2 linked regions of the Pontiella desulfatans genome follow. The protein of the gene in region 1 binds, or shares a complex with, the protein of each later gene. Links are inferred from orthologs where the notes say so. Each region holds a gene or a part of one and is shown on either strand. Other genes may lie near its edges. The genes, in order: dnaB and dnaG.

The links.
Region 2: the proteins of dnaB (region 1) and dnaG are in contact, whole or in part, in a crystal structure (PDB 2R6A), measured with the Geobacillus stearothermophilus proteins. The link is inferred for Pontiella desulfatans from one-to-one orthologs. Residues at the interface, in WP_033016901.1 of Geobacillus stearothermophilus: Ser13, Glu15, Ala16, Gln18, Glu91, Leu92, Asp94, Ala95, Val96, Pro97, Thr98, Ala99, Ala100, Asn101, Tyr104, Tyr105, Ile108; in WP_049624496.1 of Geobacillus stearothermophilus: Lys456, Leu457, Leu458, Pro459, Ala460, Asn463, Ala464, Leu467, Leu535, Leu536, Ile537, Ala538, Gln544, Glu545, Asp548, Tyr549, His552.

Annotation. Positions count from the first base shown.
Region 1 is NZ_CAAHFG010000002.1:851,052-863,210, forward strand. What follows is about bases 262-3,236. They hold dnaB (replicative DNA helicase), read left to right. Parts: upstream 262-1,045; coding sequence 1,046-2,428; downstream 2,429-3,236. Other genes in these bases: E9954_RS19205 (single-stranded DNA-binding protein), read left to right, coding at 262-346; rpsR (30S ribosomal protein S18), read left to right, coding at 362-580; rplI (50S ribosomal protein L9), read left to right, coding at 597-1,049; bamA (outer membrane protein assembly factor BamA), read left to right, coding at 2,452-3,236. In the rest of the region: more of E9954_RS19205, read left to right, coding at 1-261; more of bamA, read left to right, coding at 3,237-4,773; E9954_RS19230 (YhcH/YjgK/YiaL family protein), read right to left, coding at 4,781-5,227; E9954_RS19240 (sodium:solute symporter family transporter), read left to right, coding at 7,960-9,729; E9954_RS19245 (sulfatase family protein), read left to right, coding at 9,731-11,251; E9954_RS19250 (autotransporter outer membrane beta-barrel domain-containing protein), read left to right, coding at 11,248-12,159. UniProt on the Escherichia coli protein: The main replicative DNA helicase, it participates in initiation and elongation during chromosome replication. Travels ahead of the DNA replisome, separating dsDNA into templates for DNA synthesis.
Region 2 is NZ_CAAHFG010000005.1:332,964-345,039, reverse strand. What follows is about bases 5,257-8,148. They hold dnaG (DNA primase), read right to left. Parts: upstream 7,669-8,148; coding sequence 5,845-7,668; downstream 5,257-5,844. Other genes in these bases: E9954_RS31660 (hypothetical protein), read left to right, coding at 7,797-8,099; E9954_RS31670 (HEAT repeat domain-containing protein), read left to right, coding at 5,257-5,839. Also shown: E9954_RS31685 (glycosyltransferase family 4 protein), read right to left, coding at 1-893; E9954_RS31680 (response regulator), read left to right, coding at 1,013-3,490; E9954_RS31675 (YcgN family cysteine cluster protein), read left to right, coding at 3,493-3,921; more of E9954_RS31670, read left to right, coding at 3,926-5,256; murA (UDP-N-acetylglucosamine 1-carboxyvinyltransferase), read left to right, coding at 8,347-9,624; E9954_RS31650 (inorganic pyrophosphatase), read left to right, coding at 9,653-10,264; E9954_RS31645 (MauE/DoxX family redox-associated membrane protein), read right to left, coding at 10,261-10,698; E9954_RS31640 (rhodanese-like domain-containing protein), read right to left, coding at 10,695-11,162; gyrA (DNA gyrase subunit A), read right to left, coding at 11,274-12,076. UniProt on the Escherichia coli protein: RNA polymerase that catalyzes the synthesis of short RNA molecules used as primers for DNA polymerase during DNA replication.

The sequences.
Region 1 (12,159 bases):
TGCGGTTGCCGATTTGGGATTGGCCATTAACGAAAACTTCAAAAACAAGGCGGGGGAAATGGTTGAACAGACCTGCTTTGTGGATGTGGTGGTGTGGGGACGACAGGCCGAGACCTCGTCCGAATATCTCCACAAGGGATCCTCGGTGTTTGTGGAAGGCCGGCTTCAGCTGGACCAGTGGGAAAACCAACAGGGCGAGAAGCGCAGCAAGTTGCGCGTTCGCGCCGACCGCGTCCAGTTTTTGGGAACCCCGGGAAAAGGAACCGAATTTTCGGCGGCACCCGTCGATTCCGTCCCGCCGCCGGCCCCGCCGGCGGAAGATGACGATGATGATGTGCCGTTTTAAGAAAGGGATATAACTATGATGCGTCGTAGCAGAGATAGAGATGATTACAAGCGCGATCCGGAGCTCCTCCGCGGGGTTACCTCGATCGATTACAAAGATGCCGAGCTTCTCAAGAAGTTCATGACCGACCGGGGCAAGATTCTTCCCGGCCGCATCACCGGTGCCAATGCCCAGCAGCAGCGCCAAATCAAGAAGGCCATCCGCCGTGCGCGGGTTATGGGCCTCGTTCGCTAAAAAAGGAGTTGGCAAAATGGCTACAGAAGTTTTGTTGATGGATCAGGTCGAAGGCCTGGGTATTGAAGGGGATATTGTGAAGGTTGCCGACGGCTACGCCCGCAACTTCCTTTTCCCGCGGGGCATTGCCACCGAAGTTACCGAGGGCAAGAAGCGCCAGATTGAAAAGAAGCGTGCCGAACGCCTCGTTCAACTCGAGAAGGAAAAAGGCGCGGCCGAAGAGCTCGCCAAGAAGATCGCGGGCATCGAATGCACCATTTCCGCCAAGGTGGGCGAAACGGGCAAGATGTTCGGTTCGATCGGCATTCCGCAGATCCTCGAAAAGTTGACCGAAGCCGGGCTCGAGATCGATCGCCATAAGATCGTGCTCGCCACACCGCTTCACGAGCTTGGTGTTTTCGATGTCGAAATCAAGCTGCACCCCGAAGTCTCCGGTACCCTCAAGGTTTGGATCGTAGAAGATAAATGATCCCAGGGGATCCAGGTGGTCTGAGAATCCCCCCGCACAGCGATGAAGCCGAGCGGGGGGTTTTAGGTTCCATTCTGCTCGATCCTCAAGGTGCTCTTGACAAGTGCTTGGCAAAGCGTCTAGGCCCCGATAGTTTTTTCGATCGGCGGCACCAGGCGCTTTTCGAGAATCTGGTGGACATGAGCCAGGCCAATATGGCGATGGATGCCATCACCATCGGCGAGTGGCTCAAGGACAAGAAAGCCCTCGACAAGGTCGGGGGCTACGATTATCTCGTCCAGCTCCAGGACAGCACCCTTGTTCCCGCCCACGTCGAGTTCTATTGCGACATCGTGATGGAAAAGCGGCTTTATCGGATGCTGATTGAAAAATCGTCCGAAATCATCGATTCCGCCTACCAGGGCGAAGAGGATGCCAGCACGCTGGTCAGCGAAGCCGAAGCCAACCTCTTCAAACTCAGCGAGCACGGCGCCGAACAGATTCCCGATTGGAAAGACTCGGTGCTCCATGCCTTCAAGGAGGTCGAGAATGCCGATCCCAACCAGCTCGTCACCGGCGTAACCACCGGTTTCATCGGCCTGAACGAACGACTCGGTGGTTTGAACAAGACCGACATGATCGTGCTCGCCGCCCGTCCCGCCATGGGCAAGACCTCGCTGGCGTTGAACATTGCCGAAAACGCCGCGCTCGGCCTGCATGGCGATCCGGTTCCGGTGGCGGTGTTCAGCTTGGAAATGTCGCGCGAGCAGTTGGTGAAACGTATGCTGTTCTGCAACGCCCGCCTGCCGATGCACCGCGCCAAGGGGCGTGGCCTCACGCCGGACGAGCACGCCAAGCTGACCTCGGCGGTCGACCGCCTCTCCAAGGCCCAGATCTATATCGACGACACCCCCGGCCTCGAGGCGGTCGAAATGCGCTCGCGGGCGCGCCGCCTGAAAAGCCGCTATGGGATCAAGCTGATCGTGATCGACTACCTGCAGCTGATGAACTATTCGAAGTTCGCCAAGGATGGCCGCCAGCGCGAAACGATGGCCATTTCGGGGGCTGTCAAAGGCATGGCCAAGGAGCTCGATGTTCCGGTCATCGTGCTTTCGCAGCTCAGCCGTGCCGCGGAAAGCACCGGCGACAACATTCCCAAGCTCTCCCACCTTCGCGACTCGGGGGCGATCGAGCAGGACGCCGACATGGTTTGGCTACTGTACCGTCCCAGCTACTATGAAAAAGGCGACAACCGCAACAGCGACAACCTCGCGGTGCTCGATGTGGCGAAGTTCCGCCATGGCGCCACCGGCGAAGTGAAGCTGTCGTTCATACGCGAATACACCCGTTTCGAAGACCGCGCCGAGTTTGAGGACGACTATTCCCACGACGAAGAATGATTTCCCATAGTATGGAACCTTTCATGAAAAAAGCCCTAGTCCTGTTCACCGCCTTCCTGGTTGCCGCATCGTTGCAGGCGGAAACCATCAAGGATATCCGCATCGTCAACCAGTCCGGCGAATCCTACACCATGAGCTCGGTCGCGGCCTTCACCTCGTTCCAGGTGGGCGAGCAAGTGCCCGACCGCGAAACCATTCTTTCCGAGATCGCAATCGATGTGAACCGGATGCGCAAGTCCGGGCGCTATTCCTTCGTGAATGCCCGCATGGATGTGGAGGCCGATGGCGTGGTCTTGGTCTACACCGTGGTGTCGAAGCACCGCCTGCGCCGCATGGAGATCGTCGGCGGGCCGAAAAGCGGCGGAAGAATCCGCAAGAAATCCGAACTCGAAATCGGGCAGTTCGCCGACGACGCAACCTTCGAGCTGGCCGCCGCGAAAATCAAGGAGGCCTACCGCGACTATTGGTATCCGGACGTCGAGGTCTCCTGGAAATCCAAAACCAACGACGAACTCGGAACCGTTGACGTCACCTTCAAGATTGAAGAGGGCGACAAGCTCGCCATCAAGAAGATCGAGTTCGAGGGTAACGACATCATCGAGGACAAGAAGCTGAAGAAAGTGATTCAGCAAAAGCAAAAGTCCTGGTTTGCGCCCTGGTCGTGGATCACCGGTTCGGGCAAATACAAGGAGGAGGTGGTCGATGCCGATGTCTTCGCCCTCAAGTCGTTCTACATGAACAACGGCTTCCTCGACATCAGCGTTTCCGAGCCGGAGCTCGACGTCTCCAAACCGAAAAAGTCGCGGCTGGTGTTCAAGATCGACGAAGGGCAACGCTACCGCATCGGGAAAATTTCGCTTTCCGGCATGGAAAAGTATGGGGAGCGGGAGCTCCGCCGGACGGTCCGGTTGCGGCAGGGCGACATCGCCGCCTATGAAAACATCGAGGCCGGCAGCGAAGGCATCCGCTCCTACTATGGCAACCGGGGCTATGTGCGCACCGTCGTTCGCCCGGTCTACGACGCCAACGCCCAAACCGCCGTTGTCGACATCACCTACGAAATCACCGAGGGCGAGATCGGCTACATCAACGCCGTCAACATTGGCGGAAACGAACGAACGATCGACAAGGTGATCCGCCGCGAACTGGTGATCTATCCCGGCGAAAAGTATAACCGCAGCCGCGTGCTCACCTCCGAAAACCGCCTGCGCAACCTGCAGTATTTCGAAATCGTCACCATCAACCCGGAACAGGCGGGCGAGGGGAATAAATACGACCTCAATGTGCAGGTGAAGGAAAAGGCAACCGGCTCGTTCACCGCCGGCGTCGGCTTCTCGAGCGTGGAATCGCTGATGGGCTACGTTGAATTGTCGCAAGGCAACTTTAACTGGAAGACCTGGCCGCCGATCGGGGCCGGCCAAAAGTTCAAGATCCGCGCCACGCTCGGTACGGAGCGCAACGATATCGACATCTCCTTCATCGAGCCGTGGTTCCTCGACCGCCAGCTCTCGTTCGGCATCGACCTGTTCCACCGCGAAGTGAACTACTTCTCCGATTCATACGACCAGAAGAACGACGGCATGCGCCTCTCGCTCGGCAAATCCCTCTCGCGCTTCACCCGCGGAAACCTTTCCTACAGCCTCGAACAGTTCAATGTGTTCGATGTGGCCGATACCGCCTCGCAGGCCATCCAGGACGAGGAGGGCCGCCGCCTGAAAAGCGGACTTCAATATGCGTGGTCGTTCGACTCGCGCGACCGCTTCTTCGATGCCACCCGGGGCAACAAAACCATCGTCACCCCCTTCATGGCCGGCGGCCCGCTGGGCGCCGAAACCGATATTTTCGGATTGCGCGTCAAGTCGACCCATCACTGGCCGCTCATCTGGGATATGATCCTCAATGTCCGCGGGGAGATCGAATCGGTCGAGGCCTATGGCGACAGCAAGGCCAATGCCGGAACCTATGGCGACGGCGTGCCGATTTTCGACCGTCTCTTCCTTGGCGGTTCCTATAACCTGCGCGGCTATGAATACCGCGACGTCGGCCCCACCGACCCCGACACGGAGGATCCGGTCGGCGGCAACAGCAAGGGCTACTGGACTGCCGAGGTAACCTATCCCATCTGGAACAAGATCCGTGGCGCCGTCTTCTACGACTGGGGCTTCGTGAATGTCGATTCCTGGGATTTCGACCCCTCGAACTACGCCGACGACTGGGGCATCGGCCTGCGGTTGCAGATTCCCGGCTTCCCGCTGCAGCTCGACTATGCCTGGCCGATCACCTTCGACGAGCGCTACCTCGACGACAAGGGACGCTTCAACTTCCTCATCGGCCACACGTTCTAAGGAACGTTCAGTCCACCGCCACCTTCACCACCACCTTGTGGATCGGGCCTTTGCCGATGCAGGGCAGGTGCGCATCGGTGGGCAGGAAAACCGCGAACGAGCCCGGCGGCACCTGCACGATGCTCTCCGGCGAACCCTCAAAAAACTCGAGGTCTTTTTCCGCGTCGTAGTTTTCGGAAGGGGCGACGTCGGAGCGCGGGCTCCAACCCATCGATTCATCGCCGCTGATCACATATTGGATATCGATGTATTTGCGGTGGCCTTCCAGTTTGCCTTCCTCCACGGCGCGCCCGTCGCAACGCTGGACGATGGCAAAGACCAGCTCATCCGAAATTTCATATGTCCCGTCGGCGAGCTCGGCAATGCCCGGTTGGTCGAGAAAGCCGAAGCCCTCGGAGATTCCTTTTTTCAATCCAGTATATTTCGCGGCGTTGTCGAGTGTGTCCAGTATCATGCCCATTCCTCCTGTTAAATTTATATTTAGTTTTGCATGAGCCAATGCCAATTCCAAGTTTAAGAAATAAAAAGGGATGCGGGTCATCAATTTTGCCGGGGCAACGGCACCTACTCGTGCGATGTCTGCGTCAATCGCACCAACATGATCCGCACTGTTGGAGGGGCGAGTTCCACCTCGACCTACACCTGCGACGATGACAACCGATTAACTGGTATCAGTGTTCAGGTGTGAACACGTTTGCGTATGATTACAGGAGTCGACGATACTTCCGCTCCAAGCCCTCCGATTTGACCTGCCAAAAAGGGGTCAAAAAAGGTCAGCCGAAGAATCTTAGAATCAAGGATTATTGAAAGGACAAGTGGTCAGGCCGCCTAATTCGTCATATTGAATCGAAGCTCAGCATTTCCCTGCTTCTCTTCGTTCAAGACACGAAAGCCCCGCTCCGTTGGAACCGCCCATCGATCCTGTCCATCCGGTGATTCAGGCAGACACATTTTGAGGCAGAAAGATGCGGTGCCGGGGATAGGGTCGCTCGGGGAACGGCCGGGCGGACGGTCGACAGAACCGGGGCGGCGATGGATGGTTGCCCGTTCGGCGGGGAGGCGGGCCGCCTGCGGTACAGTAAGCGGGGGCGCCAGCAATACCGTTGCTGGGAGGTTCTGGCGTTCCACCCTGTTGGTCGTCCGCGAACCTTTCGTGATGTGTGGTGCGTATCCCGATTCATTGACTGCATCGACATTGTCCTCTGCAGCTTCCTGCGCTTAACCCCGATTTTCGGACCACCGGCTTAAGTGGAACCTGCGTCCTCAACATGGTACAAAAGGACGCATGGAAATGGGAAGAAAACGAAGAACATTCACGGACAAGTTCAAGGCCAAGGTGGCGATTGAGGCCATCAAGGGCGTGAAGACATTGGCGGAGCTGGCATCGGAATATCAGGTCCATCCGAACCAGATTTCGGATTGGAAGAAGCAGTTGCTTTCGAATGCGCCGGATCTTTTTGCATCGGGGAAAAAGAAGCAGGCTCAAACGGAAGAAGAGCTTACGGCTCCACTTTACGAAGAGATCGGGCGTCTGAAGATGGACGTGAAGTGGCTCGAAAAAAAGCTATGAGCCTGCCGCTTTCAACGCGCCGCAGCTGGGTGGAGCCCGGCACCGATTATTCGGTTCGGCGGCAGTGTAGGCTCGCAGGCGTCCCCAGATCGGGCTTCTACTACGACCCCGCCCCGGAAACGCCGGAGAACCTGCTTCTGATGCGTTTGATCGACGAGCAGTATCTCCGGCATCCGGAGTTCGGCTATCCACGCATGACGGACTGGTTGCGTGATCAAGACTATGATGTCAATCACAAGCGGGTCGCCCGCCTCATGCAGCTGATGGGGATTCAGGCCATCACGCCCGGTCCGCACACGAGCAAGCCCGCCCCGAGGCACAAGATCTACCCTTATTTGCTGCGCAATGTGGACATCGAACGGGTGAACCAGGTTTGGAGTACGGACATCACCTACATCCCGATGCGGCATGGATACATGTACCTGACCGCCGTAATCGACTGGTACAGCCGCTATGTGCTCGCCTGGGAGCTCTCAAGCACCATGGAGAGCACGTTCTGCGTTGATGCGCTGGAGCGTGCGCTGACGCAGGGGAATCCGGAGATATTCAACACCGACCAAGGAAGCCAGTTCACCTCGAACGCCTTCACCGGTGTCCTGTTAAACGAGAACATCACCATCAGCATGGACGGGCGAGGCCGGGCGTTGGACAACGTATTCATCGAACGACTGTGGTGGTCGGTGAAGTATGAGAAAATCTATCCCGCATGCTATGCCGACGGGCATGCGTTGCATCGGGGCCTTGACAGCTATTTTAAATATTACAACCACGAGAGGAAGCACAGCGCTCTGGACAAACGCACCCCCGCCGAGGTATTCATGGAAGGAGCAGTCAGAACATGATCGCAAGTGATGCCGTCGCTGCGCTCCGCCCTCGGCCCTCCGGGCCGCCCCTTCGGGGACGGGCTCCGCTCCGCGACGGCATCATGGAAGGGCGGCTCGTTGGCCGCCAGAACACGGAACAGGGAACCGCAGGTTCCACCTTAAGTTCACCGATCCGTGGTTTAAGATTGGGGGTAGGCGCATCCTGGCTGAAAAATAAATGAAAGAAAATGGGCGGCGATCGACTGAATTTAAAGGTTTATGGGTTTTTAACCGTTGGCCTGGGTGCACCGAATGGGCGCGCTTTTGGTTTTCATGGGGAAAAATATGAAGCTTAAAACGGTAATGAACCACTAAAATCACACAATTCACGAATCGCAATCTGCGTATCCCGCGAAGATGGCAACCGAATGAAAAAAACCACGTACTCACCTTGCAAGTAATAGTTCGGATAGCGAGTTGAGCTAATGTTTTCGTGTGTTTGGTGTGTTTCGCGGTGATTCCATTCCCGCATCTAGGATGAATGATTTGCGTAATGGGACGGGGCCTGGGGTGGGATGAAAATGTCTTAATAACCGTTGATTATTGCGGGAAAAGGCCTAAATTGGGGTTGTAAATAAGATGTAAATTAAATTTGAGTGCCGGGCGGGTATGCCACCGGTTCTGGTTGGGTTGGAGGGATGCGCGGCAAACGTGCCCGTAACGCGCCGAGGTGGATTCTAAAGGGTTGATGCGGGGCAGGAGCGTTTGAGGCTAAATCTGTTGGCACCGAACAGGGGGAAAGAAGATGAACACATGACTATTTATGACTATATCGTGATCGGGGTTTATCTGGTCTTCATGCTTTCGCTGGGGCCGATCTATAAGAGCTTCAGCAAGACGGCCTCCGACTTTTTCCGCGGGGGCGGCGGCATGCTCTGGTGGGTAGTCGGCAGCAGTGCGTTCATGACCACGTTTTCGGCATGGTCGTTCACCGGCGGCGCGGCGAAGGCCTACGAGACCGGAACCTATTTCCTGATCCTGTTCGTCTGCAACATCGTTGCCCTGCTTTTCTGCTTTTTCCTCACGGCGGCCAAGTTCCGGCAAATGCGGGTGGTGACGGCGGTGGAGGGCATCCGGAAGCGCTATGGGCCGGTCAGTGAGCAGGTCTATACCTGGCTGCCGCTGGTTTTCCAAACCTTCATGGGCGGCGTCATGCTCTACACGATCTCCGTTTTCATGTCCGGCGTGTTTGGCCTGCCGATGGGGGGAATCATTGTGGTTATGGCGGTTGTTGTGATCGTCATGACCCTGCTGGGTGGATCGTGGGCGGCCACCGCCGGCGACTTTGTCCAGATGCTGGTGGTACTGACGATTACGATCAGCATGGCGCTTTTGACCTTGAAGCATGAGCAAATCGGCGGCTTTGGCGGATTGATGCGCAATGTGCCGGATTATCATTTCGAATGGACGGCCTTGGCCCGTCCGTGGGTGATCGTCGCGTTCGCGGTGACGCTGATGATTAACCAGGTCACGATGATGAACAGCATGCTCACGGGCGCGGCGCGCTATCTGTTCGTGAAGGATGGCAAGGATGCGCGCAAGGCCGTGCTGATTTCGATTGCCGGCTTTCTGCTGCTGGCGCCGGTCTGGATGATTCCGGCCATGGGATCGGCGGTCATTTTCCCGGACTTGTCCGGGCTTGAGCAGTTTTCGCAGTTGAACAACGCGAATGAGGCGGCCTATGTGGCCATTGCGATGGAGCTGTTGCCGCAGGGTCTGCTCGGCCTGCTTGTTTGCGGGATTTTTGCGGCCAGCCTGACGTCCATGAACAGCCTGCTGAACGTCTATTCCGGCACCTTCGTGCGCAACTTCTATATCCGGGTCATCAACAAGGAGGCTTCGGAGCTGAAGCAGATTTTTGTGGGCCGCGTGTTTATCCTCATCTATGGGTTGATCTGGATGCTGGTTGCGTTGTGCTTCAAGGACATGAAGGAAATCAAACTCTTCGACCTGATTCTGAAAGCGACCGCCATGATCGGCCTGCCGACGGCCATGCCGCTGACCTACGGCATGTTTTTCAAGAAGACGCCGGAGTGGGCGGGCTGGGGCACCATGGTGGGCGGTTTCATCATGGCGGCCATCGCCAAGTTCGGCTTCACCCATGAGTGGATGCAGGGCATTTGGGGGCAGGAGGCGGCGCTTTCAAAATATGAGCTGGCCGACTTGAACCTTGCGCTGACCACGGGCTCGATCTTCATCGTTTGCAACATTATCTATTTCGCCTCGATGTTGTTCCATAAAAACGTGAAGCCGGAATACAGCGAGCGCGTCGAAGCGTTCTTTGAAGAACTCAACACGCCGATCGACCGGTCCAAGGACCATGAACCGGATTACGAGAGCGACAAGCGGCAGTACAGCGTGCTGGGCAATCTCTGCCTGGCCTATGGGCTGCTGACGTTGCTGCTGTTGGCGGTTCCCAACGAAATGCGCGACCGCCTGCTGATTCTGGCCTGCGGTGGTTTCGTGGTGTTGGTCGGTGTGATCCTGCGGGCGGCAAGCCTGAAAACAAAAAGGACTGTTTGATATGAACAGGAGAGATGGCCTGCGGACAGGCATGAACGTGGTGGTGATCAAGAGCGACCAACAGCGGGCGGATACGATTGCCGCGCTGGGAAACCCATGGATGATCACCCCCAATCTCGACCGGTTGGCGCGGGAGTCGGTTGCCTTCGGCAACGCCTTTTGCTGCGGCGCCACCTGCGTGGCTTCGCGCGGCGCGTTCTATACCGGGCAATTTCCGCACAACACCGGCTGCTATGCCTTCGAACCCTGGGCGCACAACCGCACCTGGCTGCATGAAATCCAGGAATCCGGCTACCGCACGGCGGCCATCGGCAAGGTGCACCACTGGCCGGCCGAGGAAAAGATGGCCTTTGATGAGCGCGTCTATGCGGAAAACTTCCCGGAGATGAAGGGCAGCCACGACGACTATGCCAACTACCTGAAAGCCCACGGCTTGGAGAGTCCATGCAAGGTGCTCACGCAGGACGGCATGTGGCTGGAAAAGTGCACGTCCGATGTTTTCCCGTATGATGAGGAGCACCATGTCGATCAATATGTCGGCCGCATGGCGACGCGCTGGATCAACGACTATGAGGGCGAGAAACCGTTCTATCTGCACATCGGCTTCCAGGGGCCGCACGATCCGTATGATCCGCCGAAGCGTTTTCTGGATATGTACGAAGGGCGCGATGTTCCGCTACCACATTTCGACAAAGGCGGCCTCGATGCACGTCCGCCGCAGTATGCGCGCTTCATGGAGGCCACGCGCAATCCGAACAAGTTCGATGTTGCGCCGCCCTACGGCGTATGGGCCTGCGAGCTGCAGGATAAAAATGAAGAAGATCTCAAACGGATGCGTCGGCACTATTATGCCAAGATTACCGGGATCGACCATCAGGTTGGAAAGATCCTCGATGCGCTCGAAGCACAGGGGCTGATGGACAACACGCTCATCCTCTTCACCTCCGACCACGGCGACAACCTCGGCGACCATGAAATGATCTACAAGTGGCTCATGACCGAACAGGCGCTGCATGTTCCCATGCTCGCGCGCCTGCCGGGCGGCGTGCGCGGCGGGGCGGTGGACGACGACTTGTTCACGCAAATGGATATAGGGCCGACGATTCTCACGGCATTGGGGCTGGAGGTGCCGCAGCGGCTGGATGGACGCAGCAACTGGAAACGCCTGGCCAACGGCGACGCCGGCGAAGCGCCGGAACGCGTCTATTGCGAAGACAACTATCTGACGATGGTGCGCTCCAACGACCGTAAGCTGATCTATTATGCCGGGCAGGAGCATGAAGAATATTTTGATTTAAGCACTGATCCGTGGGAGGAGCACAACCTGGCCGCCGACCCGGACTTTGCGCAGGAAATCCTACAGACCAAGGCCGACATGCTGGATTGGCTGACGGTGTCGCGCTATCTCGGATCGCTGCCGCACATCAACGACCCGTGTGGCAAGCGCGGCATCTGGCCGGCCAACCACCCGCACGATCCATACGTGCTGAGTACAGGGTCAAAAAAGCCGGGGAATCCATGAGCCGGCCGGATCCATTCTTCGCAATGCTTGCCGCGCTGTTGGCCGTTGCGTCCGTCCATGCGGCTAACCAGGAATGGGACAGCGGGGGCGGCGCGGATCAGGACTGGGCAACCGCCGCGAACTGGGGCGGCGACCTTCCGGACACGGTTCCTGCCGCGGCCGATGCGGTGGTCATCGGCGATGGCGGCACGGCCGTTTATTCCGCCGCATCGGGAACGGAGTCCGTTCAGCGAACGCAGGTGAACGGAGGTTCCACGCTGAAGATCACCGGTGGCTCGTTGAGCCATACCCAGACGGGAAGCGCAACCAGGAACAACGTCGGTGCCGGCAGTGCCGGCACGGTCAACCAGTCCGGCGGTATCCATGTTGTTGCCCACCAACTCCGGGTGGGTTCCGGTAGCGGGGGCGATGGAACCTATGAGCTTTCGGGGGGCGACCTGCGGGTAACGCGTGGCGGCAGCTCCGGCGTGTCTGGTTCGTCCACTTCGATCGACATCGGTGTGGATGGAGGGGCTGGTCTGCTTAAGGTTTCCGGCGGTTCCTTGGAAACCCGCGTTGGCGTCGGCATCGGGGCCAACGGCACCTTCCGCATCGAAGGCGGGGCGGCTTCGTCGATCGCCATCGGAAGCAACGGTTCCGGCGATGGCCATTGGAAACAGGACTCCGGGGGCGTTCTCGACCTTCGGGTTGATGCCAACGGGCTGACGCCCATCTTCATCGACCAGGTGGACGGAACGGGGGCCGGCGGAGACGTCGTCTTTGCCGAAGGTGCGCTGCTCGATGTCGGATTCCTTGGCGGATTGAATACGTTCGGTGTTTGGGATGCGATGCAGTGGGAAGGAATCCTGACGGATGGCGGCCTGGACTTCGCGGCGGGCGTTGATACCTCCCAATGGAGTTTTGCCTTT
Region 2 (12,076 bases), on another replicon or contig:
GGCGGAAACCCCTCGATAACGAGAACCTTTTCAGAAAGCCCCAGGCGTTCGACCTCGCGATCGATCTCCTGGCGATAGGCCTCGACCGTCACCGCACCAACGAGCACCAGCCGGTGGGCGGGATGGCTCCTGGAAAATCCGGCGAAGGCCCGCACCAGGCCCAGCTGGTTTTTCTGGTAGTCGATGCGCGAAACGCACAGCACGATTTTTTCCGAGGGCGCAAAACCGAAGGCCGCCCGGAAAAGGGCGCCGTCCGCCCGGGCGAAGCGCTCCACGTCCACCCCGTTGGGAATGTAGAAAACGGGCTTTCCCGGAAAACGTTCCCGCACGGCTTCGCACTCGCTTTTGCCGACGCAGATGATGGCGTCGGCATCGCGCAGCACGCGGCGCGAACCGAACAGCGCTCCAAAAGCCTTGCCCCATTCCAGTTTTCCCCGGAACGGCTCGGTCATTTTGTCGACCTGCTCCTGCGGCAGGGTGAAGTGCCCGCCGTGCAGGCTGACGACATAGGGAATGCCCTTGAGTCTCGCCACCGTGCGGGCCATTCCGCCGAGCCGGTGCTGCACATGGGCGTGGATGACCGAAATGTTTTTTTCCCGCAGCAGGCCGAAGAAGAGCGGAAGCGAAAGCGGACTGCCGCCCTTCAACCGCAGCTGGGCCCGGACCGCGGCCGAGAGGCCCAGCCAAGGGAACACATGGGCGAACCGATGCACCCGGACCCCTTCGAACTCCTGCGTGCCGGATTCGGAAAACATGTCGGTGCAGAAAACGGGGCTGTCGATGCAACGCTCGGCCAACTTGCGCGACAGGCTGTAGACAACGCTCTCCGTGCCGCCCCATTTCCCCGGGACGAACCTGCGCATGACGTGGGCAACCTTTTCCAGCTTTGGCATAACGATCGGGATCGTAGGCGAATCCGCCCGTACTTGGAAGCCCGGCATTCCGTTATAAATTGCCGGGTGTTTTTGTTTACCGCCCCCACGCCAAACCTTATAGTTTCAAGCACGGTTACATGATGACGAGAATCTTACAACGTGCGCTATTGATCGCACTCCTGGCAGCCTTGACGCCCGCGCTGGCGGCTCCGCTAAGCGAGCGCGAATTGGCCTATCTTGCGGGGAAAGAGGATATCGTCTTCGTCATGCAGCCGCGCCACGCCCCCTTCGAATTCATCCGCAAGAAACAGGTGAGCGGCATGAACGTCGAGCTGGTGCAGTGGATGGCGGCCGACATGGGCTTCAAGGTGCGCTTCGAGGTGGCGCCATTGGCCGAGGCCATGGAAATGGTGCGTTCAGGCGAAGCCGATGCCATCAGCAGCCTGTTCCACTCGGAATCGCGGGAAAACGAATTCGACTTTTCCCAGAACATTAAACTGACCCCGGTCACGCTGTTCGTCCGCCACGACCGCACCGGCATCTACAACATCTACGACCTCGAAGGCCTCAAGGTGGCCATCATGGGTTCCGGCCATGCCATGGAGGTGCTGCAGCAACGGGGCGTCCGGTGCCAGATCAAGTTTGTCCCCAGCACCGAGGAATGCGTGGAACTGGTTGCCTCGGGCACGGTCGATGCCATGGTTGGCAACGAACTGGTGACCCAGCACTACATGTATTCCACCGGCAAGGGCGACCTGCGGATCGTCGGCGACCCCATCTACACCGCCAAGCTCGGCATGGCGGTCGCCGACGGGAACCGTGACTTGCTCTCGATTCTCAACAAGGGGATTTCGCAGGCGCGCAGGAGCGGCACCCTGACCAAGATCCAGGCCAAATGGCTGGGGTCGGAATACGCCCGCCACATCCTGCCGATCGAAACCATCCTCCGCATCGCATCCGCCGCCGCCACGATCGTGGCCGTGGTTCTTGCGTTGACCCTGCTATGGAACCGCAAGCTCCAGCGCAAGGTCGATGAACGTACCCGGCAGTATGCCGACAGCGAAGAACGGCTGCGCCAGATTTTCGAGAAGTCGCCCGATGCCGTCTACGTGCTTGATCGCGAAGGCCATATTGTCTCGGCCAACACGCAGGCCTGCGAGATGGTCAAGATGAAGAAAGAGGTCTTGCTTACCAAGCGGGTGCACGACCTCGTGCCGGAGGCCTTCCGTGCAGAGGTCGATGGCAACATGAAAACATGGTTCAACGGCGGGCTGGAGCAATGCGAAGGCGTTAGCATGGCAGCGGACGGCACCATCAGCCCCATCGAAATGACCGGTACGCTCCAGAACATCGGCGGCCGGCAGGTGCTCCAGCTGCATGTGCGCGACACCACCCTGCGCAAAGAGGCCGAGGAAAAAATCCACGCCGCACGCGAAATGGCCGAAGAGGCCAAGACCATGGCCGAGAACGCGAGGGAGATCGCCGAGCATGCCAGCCAGGCCAAAAGCGAATTCCTCGCCAACATGAGCCACGAAATCCGGACCCCGCTCAACGGCATCGTCGGCATGGCCCAGCTCATGGCCGACACCCCGCTCACCAGCGAGCAAAACAACTGCGTTGAAACCATCCTGCAGTCCACCACGGGCCTGCTCAAGATCATCAACCACGTGCTGGACATCTCCAAGGTCGAGGCCGGCCAGATGGATGTCCGCGAGTCGGTCATCGATCTGCGCGAGATGTGCGACACCCTGTTCTACATGTTCCAGCCACAGGCCTCCCAAAGCGGCGTCGATTTCAAGTGCGGCTGCCAGGACAATGTCCCGCTGTATGTCATGGGAGACGAAGGGTTGATCGAACAGATCCTCGTCAACCTCGTCGGCAACGCGCTGAAGTTCACCCACGGCGGCTCCGTTACCCTCAACATTGAATGCCACACGAAAACCGCCAAGGGCGCCGAGCTCTATTTCCAGGTCATCGACACAGGCATCGGCATCGAGAAAGAGAAGCAGAAAACCATCTTCGACAAATTCACCCAGGCCGATGGATCGGCCAAGCGGCTCTATGGCGGCACCGGCCTCGGACTGGCCATTTGCAAGCAGCTCGTTGAGCTGATGGGCGGGCAAATCGGCCTGATCAGCTCCCATGGCAAGGGCTCCACCTTCTTCTTCAACCTCACCCTGCCCCAGGCGGTGAATCCGGCCAGCATCAAGGAACCGGATCGGCTCAGGAACAAAACGATCGTCAAACCCGACACCCACGTGCTGCTGGTCGAGGACAACCTCGTGAACCAGAAGGTGGCCACCGCCATCCTGCGCAAGGCCGGGTGCAAGGTCGATACGGCCGACAACGGGCAGGACGCGATCCAGCAAATCCGCATGGCTGAATACGACGTGGTGCTCATGGACTGCCAAATGCCGGTCATGGACGGCTTCGAGGCCACCGCAAGAATCCGGGCCATGCACGGTTCCATCAGCACAATCCCCATCATCGCCATCACGGCCCACGCCATGAAGGACGACAAGCAGAAATGCCTCGACGGCGGCATGGACGACTATATTTCCAAACCGGTCAGCCGGCAGGCGCTCATCGACCTCATCAACAAACACACCTCTTGAACATGAAACCTTTCTGGGAAACCAAAACGCTCCACGAACTCAACAAGATGGAGTGGGAATCGCTCTGCGACGGTTGCGCAAAATGCTGCGTGCACAAGCTGGAGGTCGAGGAGACCGGCAAGATCCACTATACCTGCGTCGCCTGCCGCCTGCTCGACGTCAACACCTGCCGCTGCACCAACTACGACCAGCGCCACGAACTCGTGCCCGACTGCGCCGTGCTCTCCGCCGACCATCCCGAACACTTCGCGTGGATGCCCGAAACCTGCGCCTACCGCCTGCGGCACGAAGGCAAGCCCCTGCCGCAGTGGCACCCGCTCATCACCGGCGATCCGGCATCCGTCCACGCCCACGGCGCCTCCGCCCGCAAAAAGCTGATCCCCGAATTCCTCGCCGACGAAGCGCGCCTCGAAAAATACATCGTGGATTAGAGCCATGAAACACATTCTCTTCGCCATTGTCCTGCTCATGCAAAGCCTGCATGCCTTTGCCTCCTCATGGGAAGATCCGGAATGGGAGGAAATGATCCATGATGCTGAGATTATTGGTCTCTTTGAAGTAACGGAAGGGGGAGTTGATGACGCGGTAGTAACTCCCCTTAAAATCCTGAAAGGACAACTCAATGAGAGCATTAGGGTAGAGCGTTTCAACAACAACTGTGCATCCGATGAATGGCAACAGAACCGGGCTCAACGGAAGAAACAGAAGGCGTACCTTTTTCTCCACTACTGGCGTGATGCGTATACCGTTCCGACTCCCTCTACCGGAATACTGCGCCTTAACGGAGACGGAACCGTTAATTATTGCATGCTTAGCCCGACTGCATTCGCGAATCTTCCAGCGCATCCCACTGCGGAGTTTGAAGAATTCATAATCAATACCGTCTTCTTTCAAGAACAGGGCAAACCCAATGAAGAGCGCGTTCAACACCTTCGGCTGACGATCCAAAAAGAAATCGTGGAAACGAATACAAACAGCCTCCCTGATCATATTGCTTATTACCGGCTCTGGGGTGGGCGCGATTGGATCAAGGGGCTTGAGTCCATCACAAACAATCCGCACCCGCTGACGCGTCAATACTCCGCTCAACTACTCGGTGATATGATTCCCACCCCTCAGGCTAAAGTTTTGCTTTTAGATTTACTCGAAGATCCTAACGGCCATGTACAAAGCGAAGCAGTTTCAGGACTCATGAAAACGGATGACAAACACAGGATGCTTGAACTGCTAACCGAAAAGCTTACCTCGTCAATCCCTGAAACATCAGAGCCAATAGAGAACAATTTCATAGGCGGACAACGAGCCATCATTAAACAAATAAAAGAACATGAATATACAGCAGCAAAAGATGTTGTGGCTACGCTGGCAAAACAGGCTAAAAACCCGGTTCTTTTTAAGGATGCATGTCGCTGTCTGGAAAAAATTGCACCAGCGGCTTTGCCCGACGTAATTGCCCTTCAGTTGCACTCACCCAATCCTTATATCATTAAAGAAGCTATCCGTTTTTCAAGACAACTGCCCAAACCTGTCGAAGAGAACGTCCGCAACGCACTTGAACACGCTCTCATGACCACGGAACTGGACAGCCACGAGACTTCAATCATCTTCGAATCCCTCACCAGCGACAGTCTTCCTGCACTACTGCCTAGAATCAATTCCGTCATCGAGCAAAAGAAGCCCAAATGGGGAGATGAAGATTACCTACGTAAAGCCATCCAGCTGGTAGAGATCTCCTCCCCTCCAGAGGCGCATGAAATGGTTGATAGAATCCTGTATTACTGGACAGGCGTCGATAGTCGCGCCCTCACCTCCCCCAACCTCCTAAAGAAAAAAATAGAGTTGGAAAAGCACTACCAAAATAGAATTCTGCATACCAATGTGATCAGCGGGAAGAAATACAAAACCAAAACCTCCGCAATTGTTTTCATCGACTTTACGAAAGCCTCAGCATCGCCCTCCGATGAAACTCCCCCACACGCCTTTCATGTTGATATGGAGATGACTGTTCCAGAAAACGATCCGGACAGTCCTTTTGATGCCATCTACGCGTCTCATGATGACCACACAAAAACATCGCCGTTGCTAACATGGCGGAGGGAAATTGCCCAACAAGCAAATCTTCCCATTTCAAGCATTGGAATTTTCTGCCATCCGAGTTCAGGCAAGGGCGGTCATACAAACAACAGGGATAGGCGCGTGGAATACCCCGCAGTCATCGCTAGAGCCTACGTCGAATATGCCAAGAGAACAAAAGCGGAAAAAGCGGCTCAATTGATAGAGCGTATCCTCGATACCGGCCTTGCAAAGCATATGGGTTGCAAGGATCTCTTTCTAAAGATCCACGATTAAAGAATCTAGAATTCCACGTCCTTGTGCAGGCGGACTTCGAGCATGGGCCGGGCATGCTCCCAGCCTTTGGCGAGGGCATGGATGTCCTGCTTGATGCGGGAGGTTTCGACAAAGCGCTCCTCGTTCGAGAGATTGGTGCGCCGCGCCAGCTGGGCCAGCTCGCCTTCCAGGTGGCGCTTCCAGAAGATCAGGATGTAGCGCTGCGCGGTTTCGACGGCCGAGGTTTCGTTGTCGATCGTGCGCGACTCCTCCACCTGCACCTGGCTGATGATCTTCTGCGTGGCGTCGTCGAACTCGTGGAAGCCCTCGGTGAGGGTTTCGGGTGGATCGAGCATGAGGATTTCCACCAGCTGCTTGCAGGTGGGATCGGTCAGGTGGCCCGGCGGCAGGAAATCGTGCACCAGCGGATGCACATCGGGGTAATAGTGCACGAGCAGCTCCAGCAAGGCGGTCTCCTGCCGGGGATAGGTCTTGCGGGCGGGGGCGGACTGCAGAGGAGCTTCCTCCTGCTTCCGCGCGGGACGCTGCTGGCTCTTGGCCCGGTGCAGGTCCTGGCTGAGCGCCAGCGGGGAAATATTGAGCCGATCGGCGGCGGAATGGATCATCGGGTCGCGCCGCGCGGCGGACGGGCAATGGTTGATGAGATTGATGACCGCCCTCACCACCCGCATGCGCCCGGCCTCGGTCGACATGTCCTCCTGCTTCTGGAAGGCGTCGATCAGAAAGTCGAGCGCGCTCTGGGCTTCGCCCACCAGCTTAATCAGGGCCTCTTTCCCGCTGTTCTTGATGAGCGAGTCGGGATCCTCGCCTTCCGGCAGGGTGACCACGCGAACGCTGAGCTCGTTGGCGATGAAGATTTCGGAGGAGCCCAGCGCAGCTTTGAGCCCGGCGGCATCGGAATCGAGCACGAGGATGACTTCGTCGGCGTAGCGCTTGAGCATGCGCGCATGGTTTTCGGTGAGCGCGGTGCCCTGCGAAGCAACGACATTGTCCAGCCCGGCCTGGTGGCAGCGGATGGCATCGATCTGCCCTTCGACCACAATGGCCTGGCGCGATTCGACAATGGCCTTGCGCGCCTTGTCGAACGCGAAGAGCACGCGGTTCTTCTTGAACAGGAGGGTTTCGGGGCTGTTGACATATTTCGCCCCTTTCTCGGCCTTGTTCATGATGCGGCCGGAAAAGCCGATCACCCGCCCCATCTGGTCGCAGATCGGGAACATGACGCGGTTGCGGAAGCGGTCGTAGTGGCTGGTCTTTCCATCGCGCTCGGAGGGCACCACCAGCCCGGCGGCTTCGAGCTGTTTCGGTTCATAGCCCTTCTTGAGCGCGCGCGCCAGCAGGCCTTCCCATTCGTTGGGGGCAAAGCCGATCTGGAACGCCTTGATGATTTCCTCGGGCAGGTCGCGCTCCTCCATGTAGCGGCGCGCCTCGGCGCCCTCGGGGCTGTCGAGCAGCATCCGGTGGTAGAAGGCGGCGGCATCGGTGTGCAGCTTGTAGAGCACATCCTTGTTGCCGCTCTTTTCGGGTTGTCCGCCTTCGTAGGTGATCTCCACCCCCACCCGTTCGGCCAGGACGTTCACGGCGGTCACGAAATCGATCTTTTCATAGTCCATCACGAAGCGGAAGACATCGCCGCCGGCCCCGCAGCCGAAGCAGTGGAAAATCTGGCGGCCATCGTTGACGGTGAAGGAGGGCGTCTTTTCCTTGTGGAACGGGCAGTTGCATTTATAGGTGGATCCCCGGCGGCGCAGCTCGGGCAGGTAGGCCCCCACCACCTCGACAATGTTGCAGCGTGCGCGTATCTCTTCAATCGTTTCTTTGGGAATCATGGCCATCCCCTAGCAATACCGGAACCCCGCGCCGCCCTCAATCCCCTGTGCCGGAATTTTCACCGCCGGGGTTGCGATCCCCCCTAAAACGCACTATTTTCTTTCCATTCGCACCCGGTGGAGCACCCATGAAACTTCCAAGACTCGAAGATTTGAACAGTGAACGGTTCCTGAACGAGGCGTTCGACGCCGAGTTCCACGACAAATGGGAGCGTGATGCCAAGATGCGGCGCAACATCTACCTCTGGCTGTTCCTGACCGGCTTTGCCTGCATCTTCATTACGGCATTCACCAACCAGATGACGCTCTGCATCCTGTCGCTTTTCCTGGCCACCGTCTCCCTGGTGGTCATGACCAAATACGACACCCAGCTCTTCTTCCTTCGCATCCTCAAGCTCCGCGAGGAAAAGCGGGCGGAAGAAAACACCTAGCCATCCCGAGGAACTTGCAAAACCTCTGGTTTTGCCGTTCCATTTATCAGGTACTGGTTATTGGTTATCAGGACAAGTCATGCGCAACCTGCGGTTTAGCCCAATAACCAATAACTTTTAACAAAAAACCGCCTCGCAAACTCGAAGGGTTTTGCAAGAGGCTCATCCCCAATGTCCGGAATTGTGCTTTTCATTTTTACACAGGTCTGGGAGATTTGTTTTTTCTCGTTCCAAGGGGGCTTAGGCAGTGGCTAAATTCATCATCAACGGCGGAAAACCGATCGGGGGCACCTTCCACCCGCGCGGCAACAAGAATGCCGTTTTGCCCATGCTCGCCAGCTGCCTGCTGACCGACCAGCCCATCATCCTCCACAACGTCCCGCTGATCAACGACGTGAAAGTGATGCTCCAGCTGCTGGAAAGCATCGGCGTGGAAGTTGCGCTGGAAGACCACACCTTGACGCTCTGCGCCAAGGGCCTGCGAACCACCGAACTCGACGCGGAACTCTGCGCGAAAGTGCGCACCTCCATCCTGCTCGCCGGCCCCCTGACCGCGCGGCACGGCGGGGCAACCATCTATCCGCCGGGCGGCGACGTGATCGGCCGCCGCAGGCTCGACACCCATTTCTACGGGCTGCGCTCCCTCGGGGCCGACATCTCGACCGACCACGCCTTCCGGTTCAAGGCGGGGCCGCTGACCGCCTGGAAAATGGTTTTCGACGAAGCCAGCGTGACCGCCACGGAAAACGTGATGATGGCCGCCACCCTGGCGGAGGGCACCTCCACGATCTACAACGCCGCCTGCGAACCGCACGTGCAAGACCTGGCCAACCTCTTGAACCAGATGGGCGCGGACATCTCCGGCATCGGAACCAACAACCTGACCATCCGCGGCGTCGGGAAACTGCATGGCGCGGAATACACCGTGCAACCCGACTTCATGGAGGTCGGCAGCTTCATCGTGGCCTCCGCCGTCACCGGCGGAACGCTAACGATCCCGGATGCCGGCGAGCCCCTCGTTCAACAGGTCATGCAGCGCACGTTCTCGAAACTCGGTGTGGAGTGGACGCGCACCGGCCGCACCCTGGTGGTTCCGCGGCAAACCGAACGGTGCATCCGCCCGGACGAAGGCAACGCCACCCCCAAGATCGAAGACGGCATCTGGCCCGCCTTCCCGTCGGACTTGATGAGCGTCAGCATCGTGCTCGCCACCCAGACCCAAGGCACCGCGCTCTTCTTCGAGAAAATGTTCGAGAGCCGCATGTATTTCGTCGACCACCTGATGGGCATGGGGGCCAACATTATCCAGTGCGACCCCCACCGCGTCGTGGTCATCGGCCCCACCCGGTTGCGCGGAAGCAAACTCACCAGCCCGGACATCCGCGCCGGCATGGCCCTGCTCATTGCCGCCTGCTGCGCCGATGGCGAAAGCGTCATCCACAATGCGCAGGTCATCGACCGCGGATATGAGGCAATTGAAGATCGACTTGCCGCGCTCGGTGCGGATATTGTCCGGGAACACTAGAAATCCGATAAAGAAAGAGGCATTTAACATGGCATTCCCAAAAACCTTCTACCGCTGGCGCCCCCACCCCTGGCACGGCCTGCAGGCCTGCGATGGCGAAAACCTCGGCGTGGTCAACTCCTACATCGAAATGACCCCGTTCGACGCGGTGAAATACGAGGTCGATAAAACCACCGGCTACCTGCGCGTCGACCGTCCCCAGCTCACCTCTTCCATGACGCCCACCCTATACGGCTTCATCCCGCAGACCTACTGCTCCACCCGCGTTCACGAACTCTCCCCAACTTCAAAGTGCGGCGATGGCGACCCGCTCGATATCTGCGTCATCACCGAACGCCCCATCAACCGCGGCGAGGTCATCCTCCGCGCGCGCGTCATCGGCGGCCTGCAAATGGTCGATAACGGAGAGGCCGACGACAAGATCATCGCCGTGCTCGACAACGACCAGTTCTGGCAGGATGCGCACGACATCAAGGATGTCTCCCACGCCCTCATCGAACGCATGCGCCACTATTTCGAAACCTACAAGCTGGTCCCCGGCCAGCCCTCCGACGTCACCATCCCGGAAATCTACGGTCGCGAGCACGCGCTCAAGGTCATCGAAGCCTCGATGGAAGACTACACCGAAGAGTACGGCTAAGCCCCCGACTTCCGCTTCCCGAACAGGGCCAACCCAACCAGCGCCATCAGCGCCAGGTTACGCGCGACATTGAGCGCGTCCATTGGCCGTTCGGTCGGCAGGTTGCCGAAGCAACCGCAACCGAACGCCGTCCCGCGGATCAGGTTGATGGCAATGCCCGTGGTGAACAACGCCAGCAGGACGAGCGAAATCCAGAGCGCCGCAACGCGGAGTTTCGGAATGAACAGCAGGCAGCCTGCACAGACCATCTCCAGCCACTGGATATGGAGCGAAACAACGTTCACCAGAACCGCCGGCAGCAGATGGAAGCGGTAGACCGACAAGGCGAAGTCGGCCGGATGCAGGATCTTGTGGTAGCCGGACAACCAGGTTGCCGCAACAATCAACGACGCAATCCAATAGGCCAGGCGATAGGTTTTCTGGTCGCGCGTCATTCGGAAGCCCCTCCATACTTGATCCACGCGTCGAATCCATCGACATAATAGATCAGGTTGGTCGCCCCGATTCCCTTCAGCTCGGTGGCCAGAACCAGGGCATCATCGCACTCGCGGTTGCGGCAATAGACCACCAGCTCCCTGCCCGAATCAATGAGGTTGCCAATCGTCTCGAACTGCTCATCGAGCGAGTTGAGCGGAACCGATAAGGAACCGGGAATATGCCCCTTGGCATACTCTTCCGGGGAACGGGCATCGATGAAAACCGACCCGGACTGCTTGAAGCGCTCCAGCGCCCCCGATAGCGGAATCACCCCGATGCCCAGCTTGCGGGCCTTGGCCTCGACATGGCCCGACCAATCCTGCACCCACGGAATCCTGCGCGGATGAACCAGGTTCGAAACCAGCGCCAAAAAACCACTCACCAACAGGATGATGCCAATCTGTTTGACGGTTACATTCATAGAACATGAAAATGGCCACAAAGAGGCTCAAGCGGCACAAAGAGCATACCCACGCAGTCCTTGTGCTTTTTGTGCCTTTTCGTGGCCATCAACCCCTGTCGAGATTTGGAATTATTCTCCCGCAGGCTCTTCCGGTGCAGTATCGGCTTCCGGCGCAGACTCTGCAGCCGGAGCTTCCGCTTCAGCACCTTCAACCGGGGCTTCGCCTTCGGCTCCTTCAGCGGCCTCGGTTTCCGGAACGTCCTCTTCCGGATCGAGGACGGCGGCGGAGACCAGCTTGTCGCCTTCCTTGAGGTTGAAGAGGCGGACGCCCTGGGTGTTGCGGCCAATCACGCGCAGGTCGTTGGCGCCGATACAGATCATCTGCCCGCCTTCGGAGATGAGCATCAGGCGATGCTCCTCGGTGACGGCGTGGGCGCTGACCACCTTGCCGTTGCGCTCCGTCGTCTGGATGCTGATGATGCCCTTGCCGCCGCGGGACTGCGTGCGGTATTCCTCGAAGCTCGTGCGTTTGCCGTAGCCGTTTTCGGTGATGGCCATCATGGTCGACTCGGTGTCGACGATTTCGATGGTGACTACTTCGTCGTCGCCGGTCAGGGTTACGCCTTTCACGCCGCGCGAAACACGGCCGAGCGGCCGGGCATCGGTTTCGTTGAAGCGGATCGCCTTGCCGTTCTTCATGCTGAGGATGATCTGGTCGTTGCCGTTGGTCAGCTGAACGCCGATCAGCGAGTCATCCTCGTCGATGTTGATGGCTTTCACGCCGGCAACGCGGACGTTCTTGTAGGCGGCCAGCACGGTCTTCTTAATGATGCCCTTGCGGGTGGCCATGATCAGGTTGTGGGCATGGTCGTCGAGCTCGCGCACGCAGAGGATGGCGGCGAGCTTTTCGTCCTGCGCCATCTGCAACACAT